3 regions of the Zhaonella formicivorans genome follow, and region 1 is predicted to be linked to each of the others. Evidence: riboswitches for the same ligand, from Rfam matches in the RefSeq annotation. Region 1 holds a riboswitch; each other region holds the start of a gene.

Region 1 (3,270 bases):
TTCAGCAAAAACTTCCGTTACCAATCCCATATTTTTGTGGATTTTGATTTCATGCCCATTCGCTACTGCTATGCCCGCGCTTTCCTGCCCCCGGTGCTGGAGTGCACAGAGCCCGTAGTAAGTATGACGGGCAACATCCTCACCGGGAGCATAGATACCGAACACCCCGCATTCCTCGCGGGGTTTATCTTCTTCTAAAGGGAATACAGCCTTTTTCATCTTTGTAAACTTAACAACCTGTAAATGTAGTTCCCAGATATTCGCTGATCAGCTTGTAGGCGCAGAACTTGCCACACATGGTGCAGCATTCCTGATCATCTTCATTTTTCTCTTTGCGCATTTTAGCCGCTTTTTCAGGGTCCATAGATAAGTCAATTTGCTTTTGCCAGTCCAATCCTTTCCTGGCTTTGGCCATTTCCAGATCCCACTCCCAGGCGCCTTTTACACCTTTGACAATATCGGCGGCATGGGCTGCGATCCTGGCTGCAATTACCCCCTCTTTCACATCTTCCACCGTAGGCAGGCCAAGATGTTCCGCCGGTGTCACATAACAGAGAAAGTCAGCGCCTGACGAAGCTGCTATAGCGCCGCCTATGGCAGAGGTAATATGATCATACCCCGGTGCTACATCGGTCACTATAGGCCCTAACACATAAAAAGGCGCATTATAGCATAATGTCTTTTCCAGCTTCATGTTGGCTTCAATTTGGTCTAGAGGCACATGGCCAGGACCTTCTACCATCACTTGAACTCCTGCTTCCCTTGCCCTTTTTACCAGTCCTCCCAGGATCATTAATTCTTGAATTTGCGGAGCATCGGTAGCATCTGCCAGACACCCGGGCCTTAACCCATCTCCAAGGCTTAGAGTAACATCATACTTTTTAGCGATTTCCAAAAGCCGGTCGAATTCTTCATATAAGGGGTTCTGTTTTTGGTTATGCAACATCCAAGCCGTGATAAAAGATCCTCCCCGGGAAACAATGTCCATAACTCTACCCTTTTCTTTTAATTCCTCGATGACTTCCAAATTTACACCGCAGTGAACGGTAATAAAATCCACACCGTCCGCACAGTGTTTTTCAATGCCGGCAAAAATATCATCTGCCGTCATTTCAATCATGCCTTTGCCCTTTCTCTGGTTCTCCACCAGAACTTGATACATTGGAACAGAACCAACCATCACAGGACTGGCCTCAATAATCTTTTTTCTAACCTGGTCAATATCTCCTCCTGTGCTTAAATCCATCACCGAATTTGCTCCTGCCTTAATGGCTGCATGCAATTTTTCCAGTTCCTTTTCTACTTCCGGATAAGCATCGGATGTACCAAGATTAGCATTTACCTTGGTAGATAAACCTTTCCCTACAGCCATAGGGGTAATTCCTTTGTGGTTTACATTACAGGGTAATACTGCTTCCCCTGAGGCGATTTTTTCCCGCAGTTCTTCCGCAGATATCTTTTCGAACCGGGCCGCTTTCTCCATTTCCTCCGTGATAATACCTTTTTTAGCCGCTTCCAGTTGGGTCATTGTCTTCACACCTTTCTTAGGATAAATTCAAAAAAGAGAATAGCTTTGAACACATTAACACTTAGTTAGACATAAGGATCCCCCCCAGTTAATGGTTACCAGCTTAATTCAGTTGTCATTTTCCGGGAAATAACGCCAAAATAAAAAGCACAAATCCCAGGTGAGATTTGTGCTAACAATTCAACGTACAAAATAATTTGTACATGATACGCGTCACTTCCCTACGCTGGCATTATCCAGATCAGGTTCAAGGGTCAAAGAATTCATCGGTTCTTCATCTCAGCTGACCTCTTCAGCTCCCCTAGTGCAAGATGCAGTTTTATTTAAATTTATCTTTATTTTAGCCTATATCTAATACAAAAACAAGCAAAAAATACAAATAAAGGTAAGAGGTTGTGGAAGCAGTTTTTTAACTGCTAATACCACATGGGTGCCGCTGCCACAGCGCACCCTATTTTTTGTACGGTATGTTCTGCTGCCGAGATTTTAATTTCTTTCAATTCCATTTTTCTCATGGCAAAAGACTCTTGAACCATGCCTTGGATTTTCTCTTCCGCCTCTTGCCTGGTAAGTTTGCCTACTAACTCCATAATTATTCCGAAAGAACTTTCAGATAGGCCCACTGCTATGGCAGCCGCAATCGTGGTACCCGGTTCGGTGCAGACAATAGTACCATAAGCGGTAGGTACCATGGCCCCCGCTGGGAACTCAAGACCGGGCGCAAATTGGGCACCGGGGGGAAGGATGCTGCTGACTTTCAGCAAATTTATGTTTCCGATGCCGGCCTTTAACAACGCCCCGTCAAAAGCAGTTAACTCAGAATCACCTTCCGCACAGCCGCTAGTCACAAAAAATTTTTTGGGAATTGGAAGCATATAATCAACTCCTCGAAACATTTTTCAATTAGCCCCTGACTGTCGGCATATTCTTACCATAATATATTTCCAGCATTTCCTTTTTGATGCGCTGCTTGATTTTTTTCCGTTCTGCCGGTGGCAGTTCTTTCTTGGCAGTCCCGAATAAATAATGGTCCAAATCGAATTCCTTAAGAATCATCTTGGTATGAAAGATATTCTCCTGATAAATATTTACATCGATCATCTGGTATAGTTCCCGGGTTTTACCGGTCATATAGTTTTGGATGGAGTTAATCTTATGGTCGATATAATATTTTTTGCCGTTTACATCCCGGGTAAACCCCCTGACCCGGTAATCGATAATGGCGATGTCCGGTTCAAAGCTGGTGATTAAATAATTTAAGGCTTTAAGGGGTGATATCTGGCCGCAAGTGGAAACGTCTATGTCAGCACGGAACGTGCTAATGCCTTTGTAGGGATGGCTTTCCGGATAAGTATGGACTGTAATATGGCTTTTGTCCAAATGTCCCACAACCGCTTCCGACGAAGGTCCCGGTGACTCATTATCAACTACATTCACCGGCTGTTCATGCAGCACCTCATTTTCTGCCACCAGCATGGTAACGCTTGCCCCTTGCGGGTCATAGTCCTGGTTGGCCACGTTGAGCACGTTGGCACCGATGATTTTAGCCACATCTGTCAAAATGCTTACTAACCGGTCCGCGTTATACTCCTCGTCTATGTATTCAATATATTCCTTTTGGTGTTCAGGACTTAAGGTATAGCAGATGTCATACAAATTAAAGCTCAGCGTTTTGGTCAGGTTATTAAACCCATAGAGCTTCAATTTCTTGTTTATTGGTTTAATTTTCACAGGTTGTCTCC
Region 2 (3,270 bases), 770 kb from region 1:
CTTGGCAAAAAGCAGCTTTACCAGTTTGGTATTCGTTCGGGAACCAGGGAAGAGTTTGAGTATGCGCGGGAGCACACCAACATGTTTATAGATGAACTGCTTGGTCCGCTGGAGCAGGTTGTGGAGAATTGGAAAGGCAGTCCAGTCTATATTTCCATCGATATTGACGTAGTTGATCCTGCATTTGCGCCGGGTACAGGCACTCCTGAGCCGGGAGGATGTACTGCCAAGGAAATTATTAAGGCTATTAATATTATGAGCAAGTTGCCGGTAGTGGGAATGGATATTGTAGAGGTTTTGCCTATGGTCGATCAGTCTCAGCGCACAGCCTTGCTTGCGGCAAAACTGGTACGGGAAGCTATCTTAGCGTTTTAAGGTCCCAGTTAAGGGTTAGTGTTTGACTTTTGTTTTTAGCCCATGCTATAATAGGAACTGTTCTGAACGGCAAAGTGCGTAGAATTACCGTAGAATTACGAATAAAAAATTATTGACAAGTTAGCCGGAATGAGATAAAATAAGTTCTGTTCCGGTAAACAAGGGCGATTAGCTCAGCTGGGAGAGCGCTTGCCTTACAAGCAAGATGTCGGCAGTTCGATCCTGTCATCGCCCACCATGAGGAGCCGTAGTGTAGCGGTTAACATGTCGGCCTGTCACGCCGAAGATCGCGGGTTCAATTCCCGTCGGCTCCGCCATAGTTTTGCCTCGGTAGCTCAGTTGGTAGAGCAGAGGACTGAAAATCCTCGTGTCGGCGGTTCGATTCCGCCCTGAGGCACCATTTAAAATACCAGGCAGGGATTTGGCCTTGCCTTTGCTGATGCGGGAATAGCTCAGTGGTAGAGCATCGCCTTGCCAAGGCGAGGGTCGCGAGTTCGAATCTCGTTTCCCGCTCCATTTTATGTGGCGACGTAGCCAAGTGGCTAAGGCGGAGGACTGCAAATCCTTTATTCCCCGGTTCAAATCCGGGCGTCGCCTCCAAATAAATATTGCCCGGGTGGCGGAACTGGCAGACGCACAGGACTTAAAATCCTGCGGGACCTCAAATCCCGTACCGGTTCGATTCCGGTCCCGGGCACCAGATATGTAAGGGATTCGTCGATTTACGAAATTGCACGAGTCCTTTTTTATATGGTTAATCCTGTCAGTGTAATACACAGGCAACACGAGCAGCCTCCAGCACCTGCAGTAACTTTTTTCCAAAGTTTTATCTTCATAGCTGCGCATAGATTGCCTCTTTTTTGCAACTTATAAAAAGACATGATCATACATCCATTGGTTATTTATTGAGGATTTTCTTCTAATTTTATATTAAGATTAACTTTTTATGACAGGAATTTTGGAAGAAATAGGAGAGGGTTCCGGATTTTATCACAGTTTTTGGAGTATTCGTCTTACTGCTGATGTTTGCAAAGCCAGGAGGTAAAGATGAGGATTACGCCTATGGAAAAATATTGAAGATTAAGTAGAGTTATGCTAGAATAATTTTAAAGAAAATTAAATATCTTTTAGCGCTAGGGGAGCTGGGTGAGGCCGGCTGAGATAAAGATCCGATGATATCTTAAACCCTTATACCTGATCTGGATAATGCCAGCGGAGGAAAGTCAGCTAGTGTATCTCATTTACGCATCTTCAGCACGAATCCTGAATCAGGGTTCGTGCTTTTGTTTCCCGTTCTAAACTCCACAAGCCTCCTGCTTATCTAAGTGGAAGACAACGGAAGTTTTGAACCCGATTGGTTTAACCAGCATAAGTGGGGGGAAAATACTTCCACTGATGAAGTTCACTGGCACCCCCTGCCTGCAGCGCTAAAGGTAAAGAGGAGGAGAAGTTGCATGAAAACCAAAAGCCTTACTTTATCTGCCATGCTTGTGGCTATCGGCACCTTGTCTGCCCACCTTATCTACATTCCTGTGGGAGCAGCTAAAGTTTTTCCCGTGCAGCATGCCATCAATGTCCTGTCAGCGGTACTCTTAGGGCCCTGGTATGCTGTTGCCAACGCTTTTGCCATTTCTCTTTTGAGGAATATACTGGGTACCGGCTCTTTGCTAGCTTTTCCAGGCAGCATGTTGGGGGCATTCTTGGCAGGGCTGCTCTTTCGAGGTACCCACAGCAATTTATGGGCCGCTCTGGGCGAAATATTTGGTACGGGTATTTTAGGAGCCCTTGCTGCGTACCCCATTGCTAAACTCTTACTGGGTAAGGATGTAGCCGCCTTCTTCTATGTAGCTCCCTTTTTAATGAGTACGGTAGGGGGAAGCATAATCGGCTACTTGGTCTTAAGTCTTTTTGAAAGAAACAAAGCATTAAAGGAGCTCACGAAGGGAGAGGTATAAGTTGAAAAAAGTGTTAACTATTGCGGGTTCTGATTCCAGCGGCGGTGCGGGGATTCAGGCTGATTTGAAAACTTTCTCCGCCCATGGTGTTTTTGGCATGAGCGTAATTACTGCAGTAACGGCGCAAAACACCCAAGGGGTGTGGGCTGTCCAGGATATAGAACCGGAGATCATTGGAAAGCAGATAACTGCGGTATTTGAGGATATTCAGGTAGATGCGGTTAAAATCGGCATGGTTTCACAAGAAAATGCCATTAAGACAATTGCCCATGGGCTGGTGAAGTTCGGGGCTAAGAACGTGGTGCTGGATCCGGTGATGATCTCTAAAAGCGGCTTTAATCTCTTGCAGCCGGAAGCTAAAGAAGCTTTAATTGCGGAACTGTTGCCATTAGCAGTCATTGCTACCCCTAATATTCACGAAGCCCAGGCTATTACAGGGATGGAGATTAGAAATATACAAGAAATGGAAGAAGCTGCTGAAGTGATTTTTCAAATGGGCCCTCGTAACGTATTGGTCAAGGGGGGGCATCTGGATGAAGAGGCCGTTGATGTGCTTTTTGACGGTAAAGAGATGCATCATTACAAATCCCATCGGATCCATACTAAAAATACCCATGGCACCGGTTGCACTTTATCCTCTGCTATTGCCTCTAACTTGGCACTGGGGTATTCCGTACCGGAGGCAGTAGAGAAGGCTAAACAATACATCACGATTGCTATTGAGCATTCTTTGGCTATTGGAAAAGGAGTTGGGCCCACGAATCATTTTTATATTTTATATAAGAAAGCAGGTGTGTTGTAATGAATATAGAGGGACAAGGCAGTTTGTCGGTGTTTAATTTCTTTTTGCTGTGGTTTGGTGCAGCCATCTCCATTGCGGAAATCATGACTGGGGGACTTTTAGCCCCTTTGGGGTTGAGCACTGGACTTTTGGTTATTC
Region 3 (3,270 bases), 1.1 Mb from region 1:
TGATTTACAGGAGTTTTTGTCTCCCGACCGTATCCCTCCTGAATTCACCCCGAAAGCTATCGTCTGTGTGGCGCCGCCTTTCCGCCACACCCATTTCGACAATAAGCAGGTGGTGGTGCATAACAGGAGAGAAAACATCCATGAGCTTTTCTCCTATAATCTCTATCCGGGGCCAAGCGCCAAAAAAGGCATTTACGGCGTGCTGTTAAACATCGGGGAAACAGAAGGCTGGGTTACTCTGCATGGATCCACCGTTAAAGTTATCACTCCCTACGAAAATATTTTTACCATAATGCATGAAGGGGCCAGCGGCGGCGGTAAGAGCGAGATGCTCCAGCAGTTTCACCGGGAAGCCGACGGTAAGGTGCTGCTGGGAGAAAATATTGTGACCAGGGAAAGGCATTACCTGGAAATTTCAGACAGCTCTGAACTGCAGCCTGTGACCGATGACATGGCGTTATGTCCTCCAGGGCTGCAGGACGGCAAAAAGCGGCTGGTTGTAACCGATGCCGAAGCGGGCTGGTTTATCAGGGTTGACCATATTAAAAAGTACGGTACTGATCCCCAAATTGAGGAATTAACTATCCACCCGCCTGCTCCTTTGATCTTTTTAAATATTGACGCTGCACCGGGTTCGACCTGCTTGATCTGGGAGCACACCCTGGATGAACCGGGGAAACCCTGCCCAAACCCCAGGGTCATTGTTCCTAGGAGGTTTTTCCCGAACACTGTCAATGAACCGGTGGAAGTCAACATTCGCAGTTTCGGGGTAAGGACCCCGCCCAGCACCAGGGATAATCCGAACTACGGCATTATCGGCTTGTTCCATGTACTGCCGCCTAGCCTCGCCTGGCTGTGGAGGCTGGTTGCCCCCAGGGGACATTCCAACCCCAGCATTACTGATACAGAGGGCATGACCAGCGAAGGGGTAGGTTCTTACTGGCCTTTTGCCACCGGGAAAATGGTGGACCAGGCCAATCTCCTGCTGGAGCAAATTATGGATACACCAAGCACCAGGTACATTTTGATTCCCAACCAGTATATAGGTGTCTTTAGAGTGGGCTTTATGGCTGAATGGATGGCCAGGGAGTATATTGCCCGGCGCGGCAGTTCCAAATTCAGGAAAGAACAATTGACTCCCGCCAAATGCCCTCTCTTGGGATATGCTCTGGATTCGCTGAAGATTGACGGGACCTACCTGCCCAAAGTGTTCCTCCAGGTTGACCTGCAGCCGGAGGTAGGGGAGGAAGGTTACCAAGCCGGAGCCAAAATACTGACTGATTTCTTTAAGCGGGAATTGCAACATTTCCTGACATCTGAGTTGCATCCCGTTGGCCGGCAGATCATCGAAGCCTGCCTTTCCGATGCCAAGCTGGATGAGTACGTTAGCCTGATTCCCTGTGAATATGGGAATTAAGAATTAAGATTATTGATAACAAAGATAAACACGACAAAGATAAAAATATAATTGAAGAATACAAAGCTTTATGGTAAAATATGTCTAGAACTGCATAGGTGAGGGGTGCTGGATGAGTCCGGCTGAGAGGGAGTTCCTACTGATACTCACGACCCGTGAACCTGATCTGGGTAATGCCAGCGTAGGGAAACTATAGCTACTTACAATGCTGCATTATCCAGTGCAGCATTTTTTTATTTGTAGGAGGTATCTTATGGGGAAACTGTCGACTAAAGCGATGGTAGAGGCAGGAGTATTAATTGCTTTAGCTCAAATTTTGAGCTATGTAAAAATTTTCGAAGCCCCTTACGGGGGGTCTGTAACGGCAGGGAGCATGGTGCCGGTGATGATTTATGCCCTCAGGTGGGGACTCGGGCCTGGTTTGTTTGCCGGAGCGGTTTACGGGGCGCTCCAGTTTATCCTGGGACCAAAATATTCTTACCATATACTCTCAATTTTACTCGATTATGTGGTAGCATTCGGGCTCCTGGGGTTGGCCGGCTTGGCCAGAAAAAACTATGCCGGGGCTTTTGCCGGAGTAGTTTTGGCTGTTTTCGGCCGCTTCGTTTCCCATGTGCTTTCGGGGGTAATTATCTGGGCATCCTACGCTCCTCCCGGCATGAATCCTTGGGTTTATTCAATCCTGTATAACGGCGCTTACCTGTTGCCCGAATTGGTGATTTCTGTTGTGGTAGTGGGAGTGCTTTATAAGCCCTTGAAAAATTTTGTTGCTCAGCAGATGTAGCTTGTTATTACTTGTTTAGAAGTATGATTAGGAGAGGGGAGTTTACGGCTTCCCTCAGCTTGTAGACAAATGCAAAAATTGTAATCCATTGTGTGTAGCTGCGACATTATGACAAGCCTTAGAGCGCTCTGCGAAGAGTTTGACTGGAAGCGGACGAGCGGCACGGACGCCGCGAGAGCGGTGGAGCGATAGGAAGTCGCGTCACCGCGTGCCGCTGGAAGTCAAACGTAAAGAAGACTTGGCTTGTGCCAAGCGTGAGCGCGCCAGAATTTCTAGCATTATGTTTCATAATGCATAGAAATTCCAGTCCTTTAGGGCCGGCAGAAGTCTAGTCGCCCTTATGCGGTCGTGCATAAGGCTTGCATAGAGCCTGAGCAGGCCAGCGCTCTTGGCGATAGTCTTTGGAGCAGCGGTACAAGGGTTACAATTGTGCGAGGGCTAATAATACTTTGTCGACGGTCTGAGGGAAGCATACAGCTTCCCTCTTTTTTTGTCACCGATTCCAGCATTTTTTGCAGGCTAGTGGAAATACTAACCTCGAAAAAACTAGAGAGGTGATCTGATGAAATTTACCACGGAAAAAGTCAGTGTACATCCTTCCGTTCAGGAAATGTATGAGCGCTTGAAAGAGGACAAAATATCAAACACTTTTGACAGGTTCTCGCCCCAGGAAAAAATTCGCTGCAACTTTTGTGTTGCCGGGGTCAGCTGTCAACTGTGCACTAACGGCCCTTGCCGGATTTCTGATAAGGCCGAGGCGGTACTGGGGGTTTGCGGCATAGACCGTAACGCCATGGCAATGAGGGATATGCTCTTGCGCAATGTCATGGGTACATCTACTTATTCCTACCAGGCTTACGAAGCAATCAGGACTTTAAAGGCAACCGCCTTAGGACAGACCCCCTACAAAATCAAAGATACAGAAAAAATGTATCACTTTGCCAAACAGTTGGAACTGGACACTTCCGGTTCGGTGAATGACGTGGCAATAAGATTGGCGGATTTTCTGCATTGGGAACTGCACCGCGGCTATGATGAGCCCTCCAAAGTGATTGACGTATTTGCCCCG

The links. A riboswitch is a leader RNA that binds a small molecule or an ion and turns the genes downstream of it on or off. The one in region 1 is predicted to bind thiamine pyrophosphate.
Region 2: another riboswitch for thiamine pyrophosphate. It lies ahead of thiW (energy coupling factor transporter S component ThiW); the one in region 1 lies ahead of thiC (phosphomethylpyrimidine synthase ThiC).
Region 3: another riboswitch for thiamine pyrophosphate. It lies ahead of thiT (energy-coupled thiamine transporter ThiT); the one in region 1 lies ahead of thiC (phosphomethylpyrimidine synthase ThiC).

Annotation. Positions count from the first base shown of each region.
Region 1 covers NZ_CP085524.1:3,012,662-3,015,931, reverse strand. The annotation lists gene purF (amidophosphoribosyltransferase) at 1-219, opposite strand, end outside; gene thiC (phosphomethylpyrimidine synthase ThiC) at 230-1,528, opposite strand; TPP riboswitch at 1,730-1,841, opposite strand; gene EYS13_RS14800 (pyruvoyl-dependent arginine decarboxylase) at 1,945-2,403, opposite strand; gene speD (adenosylmethionine decarboxylase) at 2,432-3,259, opposite strand.
Region 2 covers NZ_CP085524.1:471,264-474,533, forward strand. The annotation lists gene speB (agmatinase) at 1-375, shown strand, start outside; tRNA gene EYS13_RS02340 (tRNA-Val) at 538-613, shown strand; tRNA gene EYS13_RS02345 (tRNA-Asp) at 617-692, shown strand; tRNA gene EYS13_RS02350 (tRNA-Phe) at 700-775, shown strand; tRNA gene EYS13_RS02355 (tRNA-Gly) at 817-891, shown strand; tRNA gene EYS13_RS02360 (tRNA-Cys) at 900-975, shown strand; tRNA gene EYS13_RS02365 (tRNA-Leu) at 986-1,075, shown strand; TPP riboswitch at 1,501-1,613, shown strand; gene thiW (energy coupling factor transporter S component ThiW) at 1,830-2,330, shown strand; gene thiD (bifunctional hydroxymethylpyrimidine kinase/phosphomethylpyrimidine kinase) at 2,332-3,132, shown strand; gene cytX (putative hydroxymethylpyrimidine transporter CytX) at 3,132-3,270, shown strand, end outside.
Region 3 covers NZ_CP085524.1:1,944,594-1,947,863, reverse strand. The annotation lists gene EYS13_RS09595 (DUF4914 family protein) at 1-1,417, shown strand, start outside; TPP riboswitch at 1,509-1,622, shown strand; gene thiT (energy-coupled thiamine transporter ThiT) at 1,671-2,201, shown strand; gene cooS (anaerobic carbon-monoxide dehydrogenase catalytic subunit) at 2,764-3,270, shown strand, end outside.